DNA from 3 places in the Kitasatospora herbaricolor genome. Region 1 is predicted to be linked to each of the others. Evidence: riboswitches for the same ligand, from Rfam matches in the RefSeq annotation. Region 1 holds a riboswitch; each other region holds the start of a gene.
The links. A riboswitch is a leader RNA that binds a small molecule or an ion and turns the genes downstream of it on or off. The one in region 1 is predicted to bind cobalamin.
Positions count from the first base shown of each region.

Region 2: another riboswitch for cobalamin. It lies ahead of J2S46_RS28845 (cobalamin biosynthesis protein); the one in region 1 lies ahead of J2S46_RS25500 (ribonucleoside-diphosphate reductase subunit alpha).
Region 3: another riboswitch for cobalamin. It lies ahead of J2S46_RS36965 (acyl-CoA thioesterase); the one in region 1 lies ahead of J2S46_RS25500 (ribonucleoside-diphosphate reductase subunit alpha).

Region 1 is NZ_JAUSVA010000002.1:5,748,307-5,755,155, reverse strand. It holds gene J2S46_RS25515 (glycoside hydrolase family 26 protein) at 1-464, opposite strand, end outside; gene J2S46_RS25510 (glycosyltransferase family 2 protein) at 461-2,062, opposite strand; gene J2S46_RS25505 (hypothetical protein) at 2,387-3,421, opposite strand; cobalamin riboswitch at 3,557-3,718, shown strand; gene J2S46_RS25500 (ribonucleoside-diphosphate reductase subunit alpha) at 3,829-6,321, shown strand; gene J2S46_RS25495 (ribonucleotide-diphosphate reductase subunit beta) at 6,369-6,849, shown strand, end outside.
Region 2 is NZ_JAUSVA010000002.1:6,559,287-6,566,135, reverse strand. It holds gene J2S46_RS28860 (hypothetical protein) at 1-73, opposite strand, end outside; gene J2S46_RS28855 (alpha/beta hydrolase family protein) at 370-1,485, opposite strand; gene J2S46_RS28850 (helix-turn-helix domain-containing protein) at 1,709-2,419, opposite strand; cobalamin riboswitch at 2,761-2,893, shown strand; gene J2S46_RS28845 (cobalamin biosynthesis protein) at 3,019-4,002, shown strand; gene J2S46_RS28840 (cobyric acid synthase) at 3,999-5,498, shown strand; gene J2S46_RS28835 (putative cobaltochelatase) at 5,551-6,849, shown strand, end outside.
Region 3 is NZ_JAUSVA010000002.1:8,555,881-8,562,729, reverse strand. It holds gene J2S46_RS36980 (TetR/AcrR family transcriptional regulator) at 1-60, opposite strand, end outside; gene J2S46_RS36975 (amidase) at 368-2,104, shown strand; partial or broken gene J2S46_RS36970 (3-hydroxyacyl-CoA dehydrogenase family protein) at 2,488-2,607, shown strand; gene J2S46_RS36965 (acyl-CoA thioesterase) at 2,744-3,223, opposite strand; cobalamin riboswitch at 3,486-3,708, opposite strand; gene J2S46_RS36960 (hypothetical protein) at 4,037-5,299, opposite strand; gene J2S46_RS36955 (alkaline phosphatase D family protein) at 5,292-6,833, opposite strand.

The DNA of each region.
Region 1 (6,849 bases):
CCGGCGGCGATGTCGGCGAGGCTGACGGTGAACGGCTCCCAGGCGATGTACGGCAGGGCGCCGCTGTCCCAGGCGTTGCGGGCGCCCTTGGAGTCGTACTCGTCGCCCCAGCCGGAGTAGAACTCGATCATGTTGGGCTTCTTGCCGGCCTTGGCCGAGAACTCGTCCACCGCGGCCATCGAGAGCGGCGCGCCGTCGGCGGCGATCCCGAGGTACTTCTTCGCCGGCTTGAGCAGCGGGCGGACGTCGTACGGCAGTCCGGTGGCCTCGGCCGGCGCCGCGGCCGCACCGGTGGCCCCGGGCGCCGCGGCGGCGCCCGAGGCGGCCGCCGCGGACGGGGTGGGGCCGATGTTCTTCTCGCCGAGCAGGTCGCAGGCGGCCAGCGGGAGGACCAGGGCCGCGACCGCGATCAGGCGGACCAGCACCGGGAGCCGGCCCCCCGGGCGGGTGTTGCTGTCTGTCATGCCACTGCGTCCTGGGATCGGGGCTGGATGAGTATTCGGCCGACGGTGACGGCGTAGAACAGGCCGGAGGAGAGCACGAGGGCGAAGTCCGGCGGGTGCATGGTGAACATCCGGTAGACCGCGGCGCCCACCCAGACCACGGCCGTCCCGCCGCTCCAGAAGATGACGCCCCACCAGAAGCGCCGCTGCTTGTCCTTCTTCGCGCCGTTGGAGCCGGTCGGCTGCCAGCCCATCTGGCGGCCGCGGACGAGGTCCCAGATGGCGAAGAAGTGCGACCAGCCGTACATCATCCGGCCGGCCCAGGCCTCCAGGCGGTAGGGCGCCCGGTGCCACAGCGGGAAGATGACGGTCGCGTAGACCAGGCTGGGGATGACCAGCACCAGGTGCCTGACCTCCAGCAGCCTCGGCTGCAGGACGAGCAGCATGATCGGCAGCATCGGCAGCGCGAAGGTCATCAGCGCGGTGTGCATGTAGTACAGGAACCCGGAGACGTAGCAGAGCCGGGTGGTGAAGCCGAGCTTCGCCTGCCAGAACTTCTTGCTGGTCAGCAGGGACATCGAGCCCATGCACCAGCGGTACTGCTGGTTCTGGAAGGCGCCCGCGGTGTCCGGGCAGACGCCGGTGGAGAGCGCCACCGGGATGTACTGCAGGTCCCAGCCGAGACCGCGCAGGTCGAAGCCGGTGTGCACGTCCTCGGAGTGCGCGATGAGCGTGGTGCCGCCGTTCTCGGCCAGCGCCTCGCGCCGGTACACGGCGCAACTGCCGACGCAGATCGCGCCGTTGTTGCGCTGCCGGGCCACCTGCACCGAGCGGTAGAACAGCTCCTGGATGGCGCCCGCGCCGCGCTCGATCCAGTTCTGCGAGTCCAGGACGCGGAAGAACTGCGGCGACTGGACGATGCCCAGCTTCGGGTCCCGGTCCATGTACGGCAGGACCTCGTCCAGCAGGTCGTGGCGGGGCGCGAAGTCGGCGTCCAGGATCAGGATGTACTCGCCGTCCGAGCGGTCGAACCCGTAGTGCAGGTTGCCCGCCTTCTTGAACCAGCCGCGGTTCTCCCGGACGCCGTAGCGGAACCCGAAGTCGGCGGCCATCGCCTCCACCGCCGGGCTGGCCGCGTCGTCCAGGACGTACGGCATGACCAGACCGGGGTAGTGCTCGGCGAGCTTGCGGACGTGGGTCCAGGTGTTGTGCAGGGTCTCGATCGGCTCGCCGCAGACCGGCAGGAACACGTCGACGGTCGGGTACTCGGCCGGGGTCCACTTGCGGACCAGCCGGCGGTGCTCCTTGAGGTCGAAGTTCGGCGTGAAGCTGTTCACCCGCAGGGAGACCAGGTAGTACACGACGGTGAAGACGAGGAACGGCACGCAGAGCCAGAACCACGAGCCGACCCGGAAGAGCTCGACCTGGCTGATCACCAGGCAGACGAAGCTGATCACCGAGCAGAGCGTCAGCACCCACTGGTTGCGGACGGTGTAGTTGTACTTCTCCTGGGCGTTCGGGGGTGCCGGGAGCAGCAGGCCCGAGACGGGCTCCGACGCGTTCCGGCGGCGGCCGGACGACTTGCGTCTTCTGCTGGGCGCACTGGTCGCGGTGCTCACCGCGCGGTACCTCCTGGTAGCTGCGTTCCGCGTGCCGGAGCGAACTGACCATGCAGCAACTGTCCCCCGGGGCACCACACCTTATCGGACGCGCGTTCGCGGCCTGTTACGGCCGTCGTGAACAGGACGTCACGAACGGTCCGGCACGAACGGCCCGGTGCCCCCGGGCCCGGACGGCCCGTCACCCGCGACCGGCACCGGGGCGCGGGTCACCGGCCGGATCCGACCGGATCGGGCCAGGCCAGGCCGGGCAGGGGCCGGGCAAGGCGAGGGCCAGGCCAGGGTAGGGGTAGCCCGCCACCCCACGTCCGCGCGCGGAGGTACTCAGCCGGCGGTGGCCGCCGGCTTGGCCCGGCCCAGCAGGACCTCCTTGGCGCGGTCCGCGAGCGGGCTCGCCGCCGCGGCCGCCGCCGGATCGGCCTGGTCCGGCGTCTGCTTGAGCGAACCGGCGACGGTGAAGTACCCGAAGCGGCCCACCGCGGCGTGCGTCTCGGCGCAGCCCGACTTGTCGGTGACGCAGAAGGTGGCGACCCCGGGGCCGGACAGGCCCTGGACCAGGCCCGCGTGCCGGCCGAGCGCCTTGTCGGCGCCCGCCTTGTTGTCGAAGACGGCGATGCCGACCGTGACGGCGCTCTCCCCGGACACGTAGGTGGCCCGGACCAGCGAACGGCAGGCGTCGTCGCCGAGGGCGAGCCCGAGCCCGCCGGTGGTCGCCTTGGAACAGGGCGAGGTCGACCCGGTGACCATCCGGGTCCAGACCTTGCCGTCGATGGTGCGGGTCTGGTCGGGGAAGAGCGTCGCGGCGTCGACCGGGGCCTTGTCCGTCGAGGCGTCGGAGATCAGCGGCAGCGCCTGCTCCAGCGGCAGGCCGGTCGAGGCGGCCGGCTTCGGGTTCGGCTTGTTGCCGCCGCCGCCCTTGCCGGAGATGACCACGCCGGCGGCCACCACGCCGCCGACGAGCACCACGGCCAGCACCGCGGCGCCGATCCACAGCCGGCGGCGCTTGCGGGACTCGTTCTCGTGCTGGTCGGCCAGCTGGGTCCAGTTCGGCTCGGCCTGGAACGGCTGCGGCGCGGGCTGCCACTGCGGCGGCGGCGCCTGCTGCGGACCGGGCTGGGGGGCGAACGGCTGCTGCGGCTGGTGCTGCTGCGGGATCGGCGGGGGAACCGGCTGGCCCTGCGGCGGGAGCTGCTGCGCGGGCTGGCTGTACGGCACCGGGGGCGGGCCGAAACCACCCGGAGCCGGCGGGACGGGCTGCTGCCCCTGCGGCGGCTGCCCCGGTGCCCCCGGCTGCTGACCCTGGACCGGCTGTGCGGGCTGACGCGTCCAGTCGGACGGTACGCCCGTTCCCTCGCTCATGAGGCGAGATCGTAAAGCATGGTGCGCGCGGCAGGGCTGTCCGGTAATCAATCCGTTCCCAAATCCGGGCCCGGCACCCTCCCCCTTGCCTGCTCCGTGAGCCGACGACTGGTCGCCCGACACGCCACAGTGCACAACATGTGGTGCTTCATCGGGCTGGCGCCACTAGATGTATGCTCACTCCTGCTGTCGAACGCAGGGGAACCCGGTGCGAGTCCGGGACTGCCCCGCAGCGGTGAGCGGGCTGCCCGACCGGGCCACGCGAGTCCGATGACCTGCCGACGGTGTGCCACAGGGCTTCCCCGCAGTCGCCATGCAGCACAGCAGTATCGTCCGGGCCTCGCGGGTGGGCCGGGGGGTGGTTCGCGCGCGCCGTGAGGTGTTCCGCGCTGCCCTCCCCTGCGCCCATGCGGCCCGGCAGCCCCCTCGCCGACCGCCGCCGCCAGGAGAGAAGCGCCTTGACCACCGCTGCCTCAGTCACCCTGCCCGCCCAGGGTTCCAGCCCCGCCGCCCCGTCCGACCCGACGGTGTCCGACCCCGGTGGAGCGCTCCTGCGCCTCCTGACCGACCGCAGCGTCGACCTGCCCCAGGTCGACCCCGGCCACGTCGCCGCCGCCGCCCTGCGCGGCCGGCACGCCGGCTCCGACTTCGCGGAGCTGCGCGGGCTGGCCGTCGAGGCCGCCGCGTCGATGATCGCCGAGGACCCGCAGTACTCGAAGCTCGCGGCCCGGCTGCTCGCCCTGGAGATCCAGGACGAGGCCGTCGGCCAGGGCGCCGTCTCCTTCTCCGCCTCGATCACCGTCGGCCACGCCGAGGGCCTGATCGGCGACACCACCGCCGCGTTCGTGGCCAAGCACGCCGACGCGCTGGACGCCCTGATCGACCAGAAGGGCGACGACCGCTTCGAGTACTTCGGCCTGCGCACCGTGCAGTCCCGGTACCTGCTGCGCCACCCGATCACCCGCAAGGTGATCGAGACCCCGCAGCACTTCCTGCTCCGCGTCGCCAGCGGCCTGGCGGTCGGCGACGACGAGCAGTCGGTCCGCGAGGTCGCCGAGCTGTACGCGCTGATGAGCGCGCTCTCCTACCTGCCGTCCTCGCCGACGCTGTTCAACTCCGGCACCAAGCACCCGCAGATGTCGTCCTGCTACCTGCTGGACTCGCCGCTGGACAACCTGGACTCGATCTACTCGCGCTACGCGCAGATCGCCCGGCTCTCCAAGCACGCCGGCGGCATCGGCCTCTCCTACAGCCGGATCCGCTCGCGCGGCTCGCTGATCCGCGGCACCAACGGCAAGTCCAACGGCATCGTGCCGTTCCTGCGCACCCTGGACTCCTCGGTGGCGGCGGTCAACCAGGGCGGCCGGCGCAAGGGCGCGGCCTGCGTCTACCTGGAGACCTGGCACGCGGACATCGAGGAGTTCCTGGAGCTCCGCGACAACACCGGCGAGGAGGCCCGCCGCACCCACAACCTGAACCTCGCCCACTGGATCCCGGACGAGTTCATGCGCCGGGTCAACGCGGGCGGCGACTGGTCGCTGTTCTCCCCCGCCGACGTGCCCGAGCTGGTCGACCTGTGGGGCGCCGACTTCGACGAGGCGTACCTGAAGGCCGAGGCGGCCGGCAAGGCCGTGCGCACCATCCCCGCGCAGACCCTGTACGCCCGGATGATGCGCACCCTGGCGCAGACCGGCAACGGCTGGATGACCTTCAAGGACGCCTCCAACCGGGCCGCCAACCAGACCGCCCTCCCCGGCCGGACCGTCCACTCCTCCAACCTCTGCACGGAGATCCTGGAGGTCACGGACGACTCCGAGACCGCGGTCTGCAACCTGGGCTCGGTCAACCTGGGCGCCCACGTGGCCCCCGGCGCCACCCCCGCCGACCTGGTGAACGCGATGGACTGGGACCGGCTGGACTCGACCGTCCGCACCGCCGTCACCTTCCTCGACCGCGTGGTGGACATCAACTTCTACCCGACCCCCGAGGCCGGCACCTCCAACTCCCGCTGGCGCCCGGTGGGCCTCGGCGTGATGGGCCTGCAGGACGTCTTCTTCAAGCTCCGCCTGGACTTCGACTCCGCCGAGGCCAAGCAGCTCTCCACGCTGATCTCCGAGCGGATCATGCTGGTCGCCTACGAGCGCTCCAGCGAGCTGGCCGAGCAGCTGGGCCGGCACGAGGCGTACGCGGAGACCCGCGCCGCCCGCGGCCAGCTGCACATCGACCACTTCGGGACCACCCCGCAGTGGACCGAGCGCTGGGACGCGCTGCGCGCCCGGATCGCCACCACCGGCCTGCGCAACTCGCTGCTCCTCGCGATCGCGCCGACCGCGACCATCGCCTCGATCGCCGGCGTGTACGAGTGCATCGAGCCGCAGGTGTCCAACCTGTTCAAGCGCGAGACCCTCTCCGGCGAGTTCCTCCAGGTCAACCCGTACCTGGTCCGCGAGCTGAAGGAGCTGGGCGTCTGGGATGCGCAGACCCGGGACGCGCTGCGCGAGGCCAACGGCTCCGTCCAGGACCTCAACTGGCTGCCCGCCGAGGTCCGCGCGCTGTACCGCACCGCCTGGGAGCTCCCGCAGCGGGCGCTGATCGACCTGGCCGCCGCCCGGCAGCCGTACATCGACCAGAGCCAGTCGCTGAACCTCTTCATGGCCGCGCCCACCATCGGCAAGCTCAGCTCGATGTACGCGTACGCCTGGAAGGTCGGCCTGAAGACCACGTACTACCTGCGTTCGCGCCCGGCCACCCGGATCGCCCAGGCAGCCACCGGCACCGCCCGCGCGGCCGCCCCGGTGCCGGTGGCGGTCACCGCGCCGACGTCCACCCTCACTCCGGAGGAGGAGGCGGCTCTCGCCTGCTCCCTGGAGAACCCCGAGTCCTGCGAGGCCTGCCAGTGAGTTCCCCCACCCCGGAGACCGACTTCGACGCGCCCGGCCGCGAGAAGATGCTCCTCGACCCCGGCTTCGAGCTGACGCTGCGTCCGATGCGGTACCCGTCGTTCTACGACCGGTACCGGGACGCGATCAAGAACACCTGGACCGTGGAGGAGGTGGACCTGCACTCCGACGTCGCCGACCTCGCCAAGCTCAGCGAGGGCGAGCGGCACATGATCGGCCGGCTGGTCGCCTTCTTCGCGACCGGCGACTCGATCGTCGCCAACAACGTGGTGCTGAGCCTCTACAAGCACATCAACTCGCCCGAGGCCCGGCTCTACCTGTCCCGGCAGCTGTTCGAGGAGGCCGTGCACGTCCAGTTCTACCTGACGCTGCTCGACACCTACCTGCCCGACCCGGACGACCGTGCGGCGGCCTTCGACGCGGTGGAGAACATCCCCTCCATCCACCAGAAGGCGCAGTTCTGCTTCAAGTACATGAACGCCGTCGACCACCTGGACTCGTTGCGGACCAAGGACGACCGGCGCGCGT
Region 2 (6,849 bases), 810 kb from region 1:
GGGTCACCGTCGCGCCGGTACCGATCGTCGGCGGGAGCGGGGCATCACGGTCGCGCGGGTTCCGAGACGTCACGCCGTGCAGTCTTCCCCGTGCACGGGCGTTCTGTCACATCGAGTTCGGCGAGTCTGCGGGGAGCCGGGGCGGGGAGGGCCGCAAGATCGGGCAACAGACCCCAAACCGGGCTTGCGCACCGCAAAAATGACGTGGTCACGCCACCTATTGGATGGTGTACCCCCCGGCGAGGGGCGGCCCGGGCCGCTGCCGCCGGGTGCCTCGCACGGCGGCCCGGGCGGGCCCGGCAGGGGGCGCCGGGGCCGGTGCGGCGGCTCGGGTCACGGCGGCCGCGCGGGTCGCAGCAGCCGCCCGGGTCACAACAGCGGCGTGAGGAAGCGCCGCAGGTTCTCCTCGTACCCGTGCGGGTCGGCGTTCCACAGCGCGGCGTGCGCGGCCCCGGGCACCGGGCGCAGGCTGACCAGGTCCTCACGGCGGCCGGCCAGACGCTCGGCGGCCGGCCAGGGGGCGACCGCGTCGTCCGGGCTCTGCATCAGCAGCGTCGGCACCCGCAGGTCGGTGCCCTCGGCGAGCCGTGCGAAGCCCGCCAGGTCGACGCCGGAGCGCCCCTGGGCGGCCAGTGCCCCGAGCCCGGCCAGCGGGGCGCTGACACCCGCCCCGGCGGCCTCCCTGCGCACCGTCCTGGACCAGTCGAGCACCGGCGAGTCGAGGATCAGGCCGCTCACCGCCTCGGCCCAGGCCGAGCGGGCCGCCGTCTGGAGGGCCATGGTGGCGCCCAGCGACCAGCCGAACAGCACGACCTTGCCCGCGCCGCTGTCCAGCGCCAGCCGGACGGCCGCCTCGACGTCGCGCCACTCGGTGTCGCCGAAGTGGCCGAGCCCGTCGGGCGAGGCCGGCGCGCCCTCGTCGCCCCGGTAGGTGACGGCCAGCACCGGCAGTCGCAGGCGGTGCAGCAGCGGGACGACCGGGAGCGTCTGCTGCCGGTCCGCCCCCGGGCCGTGCACCAGCAGCACCCAGGTGCCGCGCATCCCGTCCAGGTACCAGGCGGGCAGCGGCCCGGCCTCGCCGACCGCGGCGGTCTCCAGGAAGGGCAGCCCGAGCGCGGTGGTCGGGTCCCCCAGGTGGACCCGGGGGGTCAGCCGCACCACGGTGCCGGTCTCCAGGGTGCCGGTGTCCGCCCGCTCCAGCCGGCGGGTGACGGCCTGCTGGTCGCTCTGCAGGACCTCGCCGACCACCGCGTGGCCGTCGGCCCCCCATTCCAGGGCGTAGCGGCCCGGACGGGCGGTCTCCACCGTCCGGGTGAGGGTGACCCGGCCGGCGGCCACGCCGAGCACCCGGACCGGCCGGGCGCCGGACGCGTGGTCCGCGCGGGGGTGCACCGCCCGCTCCGACACCTTGCGCCCGAGGGCCAGTACGGCCACGCCCGTACCGGCCGCGGCGGCCGCCACGACTGCTGCGGTTCCCCAACGCATATCTCGCTCCCCGCTCTGCTGCTCCCTGCCGGGCGGCCGGCCACGGCCCGGTTGGATCCGCTCCCCAGTCCACGCGTCGCGGGGCCGGGCGGCCACCGGTGCGGGGCCGTCCGGGGCACGGGCGGGGATCGGAAGCGGGCGGGCGGGGAGCCGTGCGGAGCGCGGAGGAAGGAACCCGGAAAGGGGGACGCGGAGGAAGAAAGGGGAAGGAGAGGCTCGGGGGTCAGACCGGGATCTCGGTGGGCCGCCGGGACAGCAGCTCCCAGAAGCGCTCGCCGAGCGGCCGGGTCTGCCGCGGGGGCTCGGGCTGCGCCGGGGCGGACGACCCCCAGCCGCCGGAGCCCCAGTGCGCCGTCACCTGGTACTCGTTCTGCAGGTCCGTCAGCACCGCCGCGAGCAGTTCCTTCGGCACCGGGACGATCCGCCCGACCGCCTTCACCTGGGCCTGCCAGCGCCCGTCGACGCAACGGCGCAGCCGCTGGTCCAGCTCCTCCCCACGGCCGAGGACGGCCACCACCTCCCGCAGCGTCATCCCGAGCACCTGGGCGAGCGCGTACGTCCGGTCCTCGTCCCCGGTCCACCGGCCGGCGTCCTCGGCGAGGTCGTAGGCGCGCGGCGACAGGCCGATCCGGCGGGCGGCCTCGTCCCGGCCGAGCTCCCGGGCCACCCGGAAGTCGCGCAGGCAGGCCGGCCGGGCTCCCATCAACTGGGCGGGCGGGCACCACAGGGCGCGGGCGAGGGCGATGAACTCCTCCTCGGAGGGCCGGATCTCCCCCGTCTCCCAGCCGATCACGTGGGCCGGCAGCAGCCGGACCCCGTGCGCGGCCATCCCCTCCGCCACTTGATGAGGGGTCAGGCCCAGCCCGGCGCGGTGCGCCCTGGCCGCCATGGGCGAGAAGGGCACCGGCGTCACGGAGGGCTGTCTGGATCGCATGAGCAACGACCGTACGGGCCGGGCCCGGACGGCCCCAGACGCCGAACGCACGAAGCGCAGGTCAGGCCCCCGGTGGGCGACTGGCGGATCGTACAGATCAGTGCCGCCCGACGGGCGCGCTACTCGGAGGTAATGACGGTTTCCTCCAAGGCGCACCGCTACGCGGGTAGCGCGACCCTGGCCTGCGCCGCTCGCGGACGGCCGGCCCGGCGCCCGGGGTGCGTCGTCCGCGCGCCGCGCACGGCGCACGCGGGCCGCGCGTGTGACCAAACCCTCGGTGGCCTTGGTTGACTCCCGGTTCGGCCGCGTGATGGGATCCATCAGCCAAACGGAGGCATGCAGAGGAAGCCGGTGCGAATCCGGCGCGGTCCCGCCACTGTCACCGGGGAGCACGCTCGAACCATGGTCACGGCGGTCCGTCAGAAGCCCGCGGGAAGGCCCGAGGGTGTGTCCGACCCGGAAGCCAGGAGACTCTCGCCCCCGGTACGTCGAGCCAGGGCGCGGACCCTGAGTGAGGACACGCACGCCATGCAGGCTGCCCGGGCCGTCCACCGGCCACCGTCGAACCGAGCCCGCCGCCGTACCGCCGCGCACCTGCCGTGCGCGGGCTGACCCGCGGCGCAGCCTTCGCCCTGGGCGCCGTCGCCGGACACCTGGCCGACGCCCGCTTCGCCGACCCGCGACGCGGTCACCCGGTGGCCGCCTTCGGCACCGCCGCCGGCCGCCTGGAACGGCTGCTCTGGCGCGACCGGCGGGCCGCCGGCGCGGCGTACACCGCGCTCTGCGTGGGCACCGTCGCGACCGTCGCCACGCTCGCCGACCGCACCCTGGGACGCTCGCCGGCAGGCAGGGCGGCGCTGGCCGCCGCCGCGACCTGGACGGTGCTCGGCGGCACCTCGCTCATCCGGGAGGCCGGGACCGTCGGGCGCTCGCTCTCGGCGGGGGACCTCACCGCCGCCCGGGAGCGGCTGCCGCACCTGTGCGGGCGCGACCCGAGCGCGCTGGACGAGCAGCAGATCGCCCGGGCGGTGGTGGAGTCCGTCGCCGAGAACACCGCCGACGCGGTGGTGAACGCCCTGGTCTGGGGAGCGCTGGCCGGCACCCCCGGCCTGCTCGCCTTCCGGGCCGTCAACACCCTGGACGCGATGGTCGGGCACCGCTCGCCCCGCTACGTCCGCTTCGGCTGGGCCTCGGCCCGGCTGGACGACGTGGCCGGCTGGCCCGGCGCCCGGCTCACCGCGCTGCTGACCGTCCTGGCCGCGCCCCGGCCCGCCACCGCCTGGCGGGTCTGGCACCGCGACGGCGCGGCCCACCCCAGCCCCAACGCCGGCCGGGCCGAGGCCGCCTTCGCCGGCGCGCTGGGCGTGCGCCTCGGCGGCACCCTGGCCTACGGCGAGAGGGTCGAGCACCGGCCGGTACTGGGCCGCGAACTGCCCCCGGTCGGGGTGGCCGACATCGAACGGGCCTGCCGGCTCTCCCGCCGGGTCGGGCTGCTCGCGCTCGGCGTCACCGCCGCCGGGCACGCCCTCCTGCACGGCGCGGGCCGGGGCCTCACACGTCAACGGAAGGGTGGCCGCAATTGAGCGGGGCACTGCTGGTCGCCGGAACGACCTCGGACGCCGGCAAGAGCGTGGTCACGGCCGGGATCTGCCGCTGGCTGGCCCGACAGGGCGTCAAGGTCGCGCCCTTCAAGGCGCAGAACATGTCGCTGAACTCCTTCGTCACCGCCGACGGCGCCGAGATCGGCCGCGCCCAGGCGATGCAGGCGCAGGCCGCCCGGGTCGAGCCGGAGGCGGCGATGAACCCGGTGCTGCTCAAGCCCGGCGCGGACGGCCGCAGCCAGGTGGTGCTGCTCGGACGGGCGGTCGCCGAGGTCGGCGCGCTGGACTACCGCGAGCGCAAGCCCGTCCTGCTGGAGAAGTCCCTGGAGTGCCTGGCCGACCTGCGGCGCCGCTACGACGTGGTGGTGTGCGAGGGCGCCGGCTCACCCGCCGAGATCAACCTGCGGGACCGCGACATCGCCAACATGGGCCTGGCCACGGCTGCCGCCCTGCCCGTGGTGGTGGTCGGCGACATCGACCGGGGCGGGGTCTTCGCCGCGATGTACGGGACGCTGGCGCTGCTCTCGGCCGAGGACCAGCGGCACGTGGCCGGGTGGTTCGTGAACAAGTTCCGCGGCGACGCCCGGCTGCTGGAGCCCGGCCTGGAGATGCTGCACCGGCTGACCGGCCGTCCGGTGCTCGGCACCCTGCCGATGCTGAAGGGCCTCTGGCTGGACGCCGAGGACTCGCTCGACCTCTCCACCGTGGTCGACCGCGAGGACACGCCCGGCCCGCTCGGCGCGGACGTGCTGCGGGTGGCCGTGGTGCGGTTCCCCCGGCTGTCCAACTTCACCGACGTGGACGCGCTGGCCCAGGAGCCCGGGGTGCTGGTCCGCTGGGCCACCCGCCCCGAGGAGCTGGCCGACGCCGACCTGGTGATCCTGCCCGGCACCCGGGCCACCGTCGCCGACCTGGCCTGGCTGCGCGAGCGCGGCCTGGAGCCCGCCCTGCGGGCCAGGGCCGCCGCCGGGCTGCCGGTGCTCGGCGTCTGCGGCGGCTACCAGATGCTGACCCGCGAGATCGTCGACCGGGTGGAGTCGAAGGCCGGCGCGGTCGACGGGCTGGCGCTGCTGCCGGCGCACGTCCGGTTCGGCGCCGAGAAGGTGCTGGCCCGTCCGGTGGGCGAGGCCTTCGGACAGCGGGTCGAGGGCTACGAGATCCACCACGGCGTGGTCACCGTCGAGGGCGGCGAGCCCTTCCTGGACGGCTGCCGGACCGGGTCGGTGTGGGGGACGACCTGGCACGGCGCGCTGGAGAACGACGGGTTCCGCCGGGAGCTGCTGCGCGAGGTGGCGAAGCTGGCCGGGCGCGCCTTCGTCCCCGCGCCGGACACCTCCTTCGCCGCGGCCCGCGAGGCCCGGCTGGACCGCCTCGGCGACCTGATCGAGGAGCACGCCGACACCGGCGCGCTGTGGCGGCTGATCGAGGGCGGCGTCCCGGCCGACGGCCTGCCCTTCGTGCCGCCGGGTGCGCCGTGAAGACGTTGCCGGGTACGGATGCCGCAGGACCGGCCGAGGAGAGGGACACCCGATGACTGACGTCCGATACCCGTTCACCGCGATCGTCGGCATGGCCGACCTGCGGCTCGGGCTGCTGCTCAACGCGGTCTCGCCGGCCGTCGGCGGGGTGCTGGTCCGCGGCGAGAAGGGCACCGCGAAGTCCACCATGGTCCGCGCGCTGGCCGGCCTGCTGCCCTCGATCAGCACCGTCGAGGGCTGCCGCTTCGCCTGCGACCCCGCCGCCCCCGACCCGCAGTGCCCGGACGGCGCCCACGAGGGCCCGGCCGTCACCGACCGGGCCGCCCAACTGGTCGAACTGCCGGTCGGCGTCACCGAGGACCGGATCGTCGGCTCGCTCGACCTGGAGCGGGCGCTGTCCGAGGGCGTCAAGGCCTACGAGCCGGGGCTGCTGGCCAAGGCCCACCGCGGCGTGCTGTACATCGACGAGGTCAACCTGCTCCAGGACCACGTCGTCGACCTGCTGCTGGACGCCGCCGCGATGGGCCGCTCGTACGTCGAGCGCGAGGGCGTCTCGGTGCGGCACGCCGCCCGCTTCCTGCTGGTCGGCACGATGAACCCGGAGGAGGGCGAACTGCGGCCGCAGCTGCTCGACCGCTTCGGCCTCACCGTGGAGATCGCCGCCACCCGGGAGCCGCGCGAGCGGGCCGAGGTGGTGCGCCGCCGGCTCGCCCACGACGCCGACCCGGCCGCCTTCGCCGCCCGGTTCGCGGACGAGGAGCGGGCCCTCGCCGAGCGGATCACCGCCGCCCGCGAACTGCTGCCGACGGTCGAGCTGACGGACACGGCGCTGCGCCAGATCACCGCCGTCTGCGCGGCCTTCGAGGTGGACGGGCTGCGCGCGGACATCGTGATGGCCCGCACCGCGGTCGCGCTGGCCGCCTGGTCGGGCCGCACCGAGGTGCTGGAGGAGGACGTCCGCAAGGCCGCCCAGCTCGCCCTGCCGCACCGTCGCCGGCGCAACCCGTTCGACGCGCCGGGACTGGACGAGGAGAAGCTGGACCGGACCCTGGAGGAGCACGCCGAGCCGGACGAGCGGCCCGAGGAGACCGGCTCCGAGGAGACCCCCGGCGAGGGCCGCGGGCCGGACGAGGAGCAGCCCGGCCCGGACGGCGACGGCCCCGACGACGACGGCCCGGACGGCGGCGGCCCCGACGGCCCGGACGGCGGGCCCGGCGGCGGCACGCCCGACCCCGCCGGACCGGCCGCACCCGAGTTCGCCGCCACCGACGCCGCGCCCGCGCCGGACGCCCCCGAGGCGGACGTGCCCGCCCAGCACCCCCGTCCGGCCCGGGAGAACGCGCCGGTCGCC
Region 3 (6,849 bases), 2.8 Mb from region 1:
GTCCGACATCCGCACGGCCGCGGTGCCCTTCTCCGCGATGGCGCTGATGGCGGCCCGCATCGCCCGCCCCCGCGCCTCGTCGCCGCTGGGCCGGCGCTTCCTGTCGGCCGGGGCCCGAAGGGGCTGGGCGGCGGCACCCGGCCCGGTGGCCGTCGCGGGGCCGGTCACGCCTTCCGCCGCGGGGAGGCGTTGCGGCCGTACGGGCTCGGACTCTGGCGGCGGCGTCGGCATGGGCTCATCTCGATTCTGGGACCTAGATCTGTAGTCTAGACTGAAAATCTAGTCAGTGCAGTGGAAGCACGGCGGCCGCACGCGATCGGTTCGACGCCCAGCGGCTCGGCCGACCCGACCCTCAGGAGACACCCGTATGACGCGCCGATTCGACGTTGTGGAGACCGGTATCGCCGACCTGCGCGCGGCGCTGGAGAAAGGTGAGACCACCGCGGTCGGCCTGCTCGACGCCTACCTCGCGCGGATCGACGCGTACGACCGGCCCGGCACCGGCACCGCTCTCAACGCGATGGTGGTGATGAACCCGGAGGCCCGCGCCGAGGCGGAGGCCTCCGACGCCCGCCGCGCGCGCGGCGAGACGCTCGGCCCGCTGGACGGCATCCCCTACACCGCGAAGGACAGCTACCTCGCGAAGGGACTGACCGCCGCGGCCGGCTCGCCCGCCTTCGAGCACCTCGTCGCCCAGCGTGACGCCTTCGCCGTCGAGCGGCTGCGCGCGGGCGGGGCCGTCCTGATAGGGCTGACCAACATGCCGCCGATGGCGAACGGCGGCATGCAGCGCGGCGTGTACGGCCGCGCGGAGAGCCCGTACAGCGCCGACTGGCTCACCAGCGCCTACGGCTCCGGCTCCTCCAACGGCTCCGGCACCGCGACGGCGGCGTCGTTCGGCGCGTTCGGCCTCGGCGAGGAGACCTGGTCGTCGGGCCGGGCGCCCGCCTCGAACAACGCGCTGTGCGCCTACACGCCCAGCCGCGGCGTGATCTCGGTGCGCGGCAACTGGCCGCTGGTGCCGACCATGGACGTCGTGGTCCCGCACACCCGCACCATGGCCGACCTGTTCGAACTGCTGGACGTCATCGTCGCCGACGACCCGGAGACGCGCGGCGACCTGTGGCGTGCGCAGCCCTGGGTCCCGCTGCCCTCGGCGTCGCAGGTGCGGCCCGACTCGTACCCGGCCCTCGCACCCGCCGACGCCCGGACGGCGCACGCCGCACTCGCCGGCAAGCGCGTCGGCGTACCCAGGATGTACATCAACGCCGACCCCGGCGCCGGCACCAACCCCGACGGCGGCATCGGCGGCCAGACCGGGCAGCGGATCGACACGCGCCCGTCGGTGATCGCCCTGTGGGAAGCCGCACGCCGCGACCTGGAGGCCGCCGGCGCCGAGGTGGTCGAGGTCGACTTCCCCGTCGTGTCCAACTACGAGTCCGACCGCCCCGAGGCGCCCTCGCTGCACACCCGCGGCCTGGTCGGCCGCGACTTCCTCGCCGTCGAGATCGAGGACCTGTCCGCCTGGGCGTGGGACGACTTCCTGCGGGCCAACGGCGACCCGGCGCTCGCCACCCTGGCCGAGGTCGACCCCGACCGCATCTGGCCCAAGCAGCAGGGCGAACTCCCCGACCGCTACACCGGCTTCGACGACACGATCGGCGACTACCCGCGCCTGGTGCGCGAGCGCCCGTACGCGTCCTTCACCGACATGCCGCACCTCGAAGAGGGGCTGCGCGGGCTGGAGGAGACCCGCCGGGTCGACCTGGAGCTGTGGATGGACGACCTGCGCCTGGACGCGGTGGTGTTCCCCGCGGTCGCCGACGTGGGGCCCGCGGACATGGACGTCTGCGAGGCGTCCGCCGAGCTGGGCTGGCGCAACGGTGTCTGGGTCGCGAACGGCAACCTGGTGCCCCGTCACCTCGGCATCCCGACCGTGACCGTGCCGATGGGCACCATGGCGGACACCGGCATGCCCGTCGGGCTGACCTTCGCCGGCCGGGCCTACGACGACAACGCGCTGCTGGCCCTCGGCGCGGCCTTCGAGGCGACGGGCAGCCGGCGCACGGTGCCGCCGCGCACGCCGCGCCTGGCGGCGCAGTGAACTGACGGGTGTCGCGGCGCGCCGGGCGCGGGCGGACGGAGGCGGTCGGACGGAGGCGCCCGGCGGCTCGGCGCGCGGTCACGGGTGGCGGCCCGGCGGCGGGGGCACCCTCCCCCGCCGCCGGGCCGAGCAGGGGTGCCGGCCGGTCCCCTCGGGCAGGCCGGCACCACCCGAAGGGGCCGGATCCGCAGGGGGCCGGTTCTGGTCCCGGCCGCCGGAGGCCTCGACGGCACCGGGCCCGTTAATAATTCAGACCTGCACGTGGTACCGGCCGTCCTGGCACCTGGGCCCGGCCCCTCGCAAAGGCCCGAGGACGCCCGCGGCCCGGCCGGAGCGGGACGCCGGAGCGGGCCAGTGCGGCGCGCGGGCGGGCGGGGCGCCCGATGTACGACGAGTACAAGGAGCCGCTCTACGCTCCCCCGCCGATGCTCGCCCGGATGGTCGAGGCCGGACTGCTCGGCCGCAAGAGCGGGCGGGGATTCCACGCCCACCGGGCGGTGTGAGCACGGCCGCACGGCGCACTGCGCGCCCTGGTGACGGCCGGTCCGTCCGGGCCCCGGGTTCCCCTCCGGGTCAGGGCGGGGTCGGGGTCGGGGGCCCGGACGGACCTGGGTGCTGAGGGTCAGCCGGTCGGCCAGGTCAGCCGGCCGGCCCCTTCGCCCGCCGAGCGCGGCGCTCACGGGCAAGACGCTCGCGGCGCTGCTCGACGGTGCTCTCCGGGACCAGCGCCGGCACACGGTGCGGCTGCCCGTCCGCGTCGACGGCGACGAAGACCAGTTGCGCCGTCGCCACCCTCGTCACCGGCCCGGTGAGGTTCCACCGTTCCGCCGTCACCACCACCGAGACGTACATCGAGCTGCGCCCGGCGTGATCGACACGGGCCAGGACCGTCAGGAGGTCACCGGCCCGCACCGGCGCGAGGAAGGACATCTCCTCCACCGACACGGTGACCGCGGGGACACCCGCGTGCCGGCCGGCGGCCGCGGCCGCGGCGTCGTCGATCAGCTTCATCACGACGCCGCCGTGCACCGTCCCGTAGAGGTTGGTGTCGTGCTCGCTCATGATGTGGGCCAGGGTGACCGCCGAGTCCGTCGGGGTCCGGGAGACGGCAGGGGGCATCGTCACCGGGCCACCCCGCCGGTCGTCGGAGCGCCCGGCCGGATCCCGGCCGCGCCGGAGCCGGCGGACCGGCCTGCCGTCGCCCCGCTGTCCGGGCCTCGACGGTTCACGGCCCCGGGGGCACCCGGCCACTCGGTCTGCTGCACGGAACTCTCCTTCGCGAGTTCAGGAGACCCCGGGTACGCGCAGGAGCGGGAGGTGCGCGTGCGCGTCCCTCCCCGCCGCCGACCCGCCCGCGGGGTCCGGTGGGACCACGGACCGTGGCGGTCCGCGGGCAGCGGCAGGTCTTCGGACTCGCGGGCGCGCCCACCCCTGTGAAGGGCGGACTCCTACTGGCCGTCGCTTCCCGGGCCGCCTTGGCCCAGTGCGTATGACGGCGGTCGTTCCCGCTCACCGCTGCGGGGCAGTCCCGGATTCCCACCGGGTTCCCTCTTGCGACGCGCCTGCCTGGCGGACAGGGCGAACCAGCTGCGCAGGCCACTCTACGGTCGTCGCCGCAGATCAGAAGCACCGGGGCAGGGCCACCGGGCCGGCCCCTGCACGAGCGTCCTCCCTCGGCCGTAGCACAATCCTGAAGCCGGCGTGCCGCGCGAGCGCTTGCGGACACCTGGGCTGCGCGCGGGCTCTTGACATCCCTTCAGCACTGGCCGCGGTCGAGCAGGGGCCCACCCCCGGACCCGGACGCCCGCCGGGCCACCCTGTGGAGGTGGTCCGACAGGGGTACCGGAGAACCGCGTTCCCGCGCGGTTCCGGACCCGCCTGCCGGATCTCCCGACCGGGCGGCCCGGCGGACGTCCGTGGATCGAGCGGACGTCACCAGTCCGAGTTGGTCGCCCCCAGACTCAGCAGGACCTGGTCGAAGCTGTTGCCGTCGTTGTCATCGGTGTACGAGATCGCGAGTGCACCGAACGGGGAGGAGGCCACCGCGGCCTGCTCCTGCCGACCGGTCGTGACCTGACTGACGGACTGGGCCGGCAGCCGGCCGGCGAAGGTGCCGTCCGGGTTGAGGCCCCGGGCCCGGACCGCCGGATCGGTGCCGGCGACGCTCCAGCCGACCACGGCGTCGCGCTGGTCGTCGATGCCGACGGTGGGGTTGCCGGCTCCGGGTCCGGCGGAGATCTCGACCTCGGCCGAGCCGGCGGTACCGGCGGCGGTGAACGACCGGGCCCAGACACCGCGGGTACCGGTGTGGTCGGACTCCCATGCCACGGCGAAGTCGCCGTTGAAGTCGGCGGCCACGGCCGGACGCTGCTGCTGGCCGCCGGCGAAACTGTTGGCGCTGCGGCGGGTGAGTGCGACCGCCCCGTTCGCCTTGGCCAGCTTCACCAGACCGATCTGGTAGGAGCCGTTGTTGTCGGTGTCGTCGTCCCAGACGACGACGGCGTCGCCCGAGGCGGAGGTCGCGACGTCGGGGTTGTGGTGCGCGCCGCCGGTCGCGTTGACCGTCACCTCGTAGGCCTTGGTCGTGGTCCCGGTGAACCCGGCCGCCTTCACCGTCGCGGCCGCGGTGCCCTGGATGTCCTCCCACACCACGGAGAACGCCACCGCGCCGGTGCTGCCCGGCGCGCCGTCCGGGTCGACCGCGACGCGCGGATGGATCTGCTGGCCGTCGGAGTTCGCGTTGGCCCGACCGGAGCCGAGGACCGCACCGGCCGGGGAGAGCACCCGGTAGACGATGTTGTAGAACCCGTTGCCGTCCGGGTCCTCCGCCCACACGACGACGGCGTTGCCGCGGTCGTCGAGGCCCACGTCGGGCTGGAGGTGCCGCCAGGCCACCCCCGCCGTCCCGCCGGCCGAGAGCTTCGACTCGTAGGCGGAGACGCCGTTGCGGAACATCCGCACCCACACGTCACTGTGCGCGTCGTCGGCCGGGGCGGTCGAGTCGCGGTCGTCCTCCCAGACCACCGCGACGTCGCCGAGGCGGTTGGCCGCGATCGAGGAGGTGTCCTGGTCACCGGTGGAGTCGCTGTTCGCGGTCACCCAGGACGAGGGCCCGGCCGCCGAGGCCGGGGCGACCATGGCGAGGGCCGCGGCGAATCCGGCGACGACCGCGCCGAGTACGGAGAGTTTACGCATCGGCCAACCCCGGCTGTCCGTCGTGGATGACAAAGGTCCGGGCGGTGGTCGCCGCCGCGCCGTGCTCGGTCACCGTCGCCACCGACCTGAAGTCGGCGGTGATTTGCGCCGGCGTGACGTGCGTGCGGACGTAGCCGCGCTGGTTGGAGTAGAAGCGCAGGTGCGGATTGAGCGATCCGTTGGGGATCGTCGTGGTGGCGCTTCCGTTGCCGCCGCTGGTGATGGATGTGCAGACCAGCTCGGAGCCGATCGTCGCCGAGGACGGGTCGGCGTAGTCGGCCTTCAGGTCGTTGCCCCAGGACGCGTGCACGTCGCCGGTGAGGACGACGGGGTTGCGCACGGCCCGGTCGATGATGCCCTGCTGGATCCGCGTCCGGCTGGCCCGGTACCCGTCCCAGGCGTCCATGTTCATCGCGCCCGCGGAGTTGACGTTGCGGGCGAAGAAGACCTGCTGGCCGATGAGGTCCCAGGTGCTCAGGTGCTGGCCGAGTCCGTCGAGCAGCCACGCCTCCTGGGCCGCGCCGGTGATCGAACGGTTCGCCAGGTCGGCGTCGGCGCAGACCTTCGTCCCGTCGCCGCAGGCCTGGTCGTCGCGGAACTGGCGGGTGTCGAGCATGTGGAAGGTGGCGAGGGTGCCCCAGCGGACCCGGCGGTAGAGCTGGATGCTGTTGCCGGACGGCGTCGCCGCGGCCCGCAGCGGCATGTTCTCGAAGTACGCCTGGTACGCGGCGGTGCGTCGCGCCGTCCACTGCGCGGCCGTCAGCACGGGGCTGCTGTCGGCGCGCACCATGTCGGCGTAGTTGTTCTCCACCTCGTGGTCGTCCGGCACCACCAGCCACGGCGCGATCGCGTGCGCGGCCTGGAGGTCCGGGTCGGTGCGGTAGAGCGCGTAGCGGCGGCGGTAGTCGGCCAGCGACACGATCTCGCTGCCGAGGTGCTGGCGCACCCCGCCGGTGCCGGCGCCGCCCTCGTAGATGTAGTCGCCCAGGTGCAGGATCAGGTCGGGGCGGTCGTCGGCCATCCGCCGGTAGGCGGTGTAGTAGCCGCTCTCGTAGTGGGCGCACGAGGCGAAGGCCATCGTGAAGTCACGCCCGACCGTGTTCTGCGCCGGTGCGGTGCGGGTCCGGCCCACCGAGGAGATGAACCCCTGGGCCCGGAACCGGTAGTAGTACTCCGAGTCCGGGGCGAGTCCACCCGCCAGCACGTGCACGGAGTGGGCCTGCGCGTAGCGGGCGGTGACCGTACCGGAGCTGACGAGGGTGGTGAAGTTCTGGTCGGTCGACAGCTGCCAGTCGACGGCGACGTCGGCGTTGGGCATGCCGCCCTGGCCGTCCGCGTTGGTCGGGGTCGGAGCCAGACGCGTCCAGAGCACCACGCTGTTGTCGTCCGGCTCCCCGGAGGCGACGCCGAGCGTGAAGGGGAAGGGCGTGGTGGCGGCGGCCGACGGCTGAGCCGTCGCCCCGACCTGGAGTGCGGCGGCGCCCGCGGTGGTGAGCCCGCCTAAGATGAAGATGCGGCGACTGAGGTTTCTCATGGCCGCCCATGCTCGC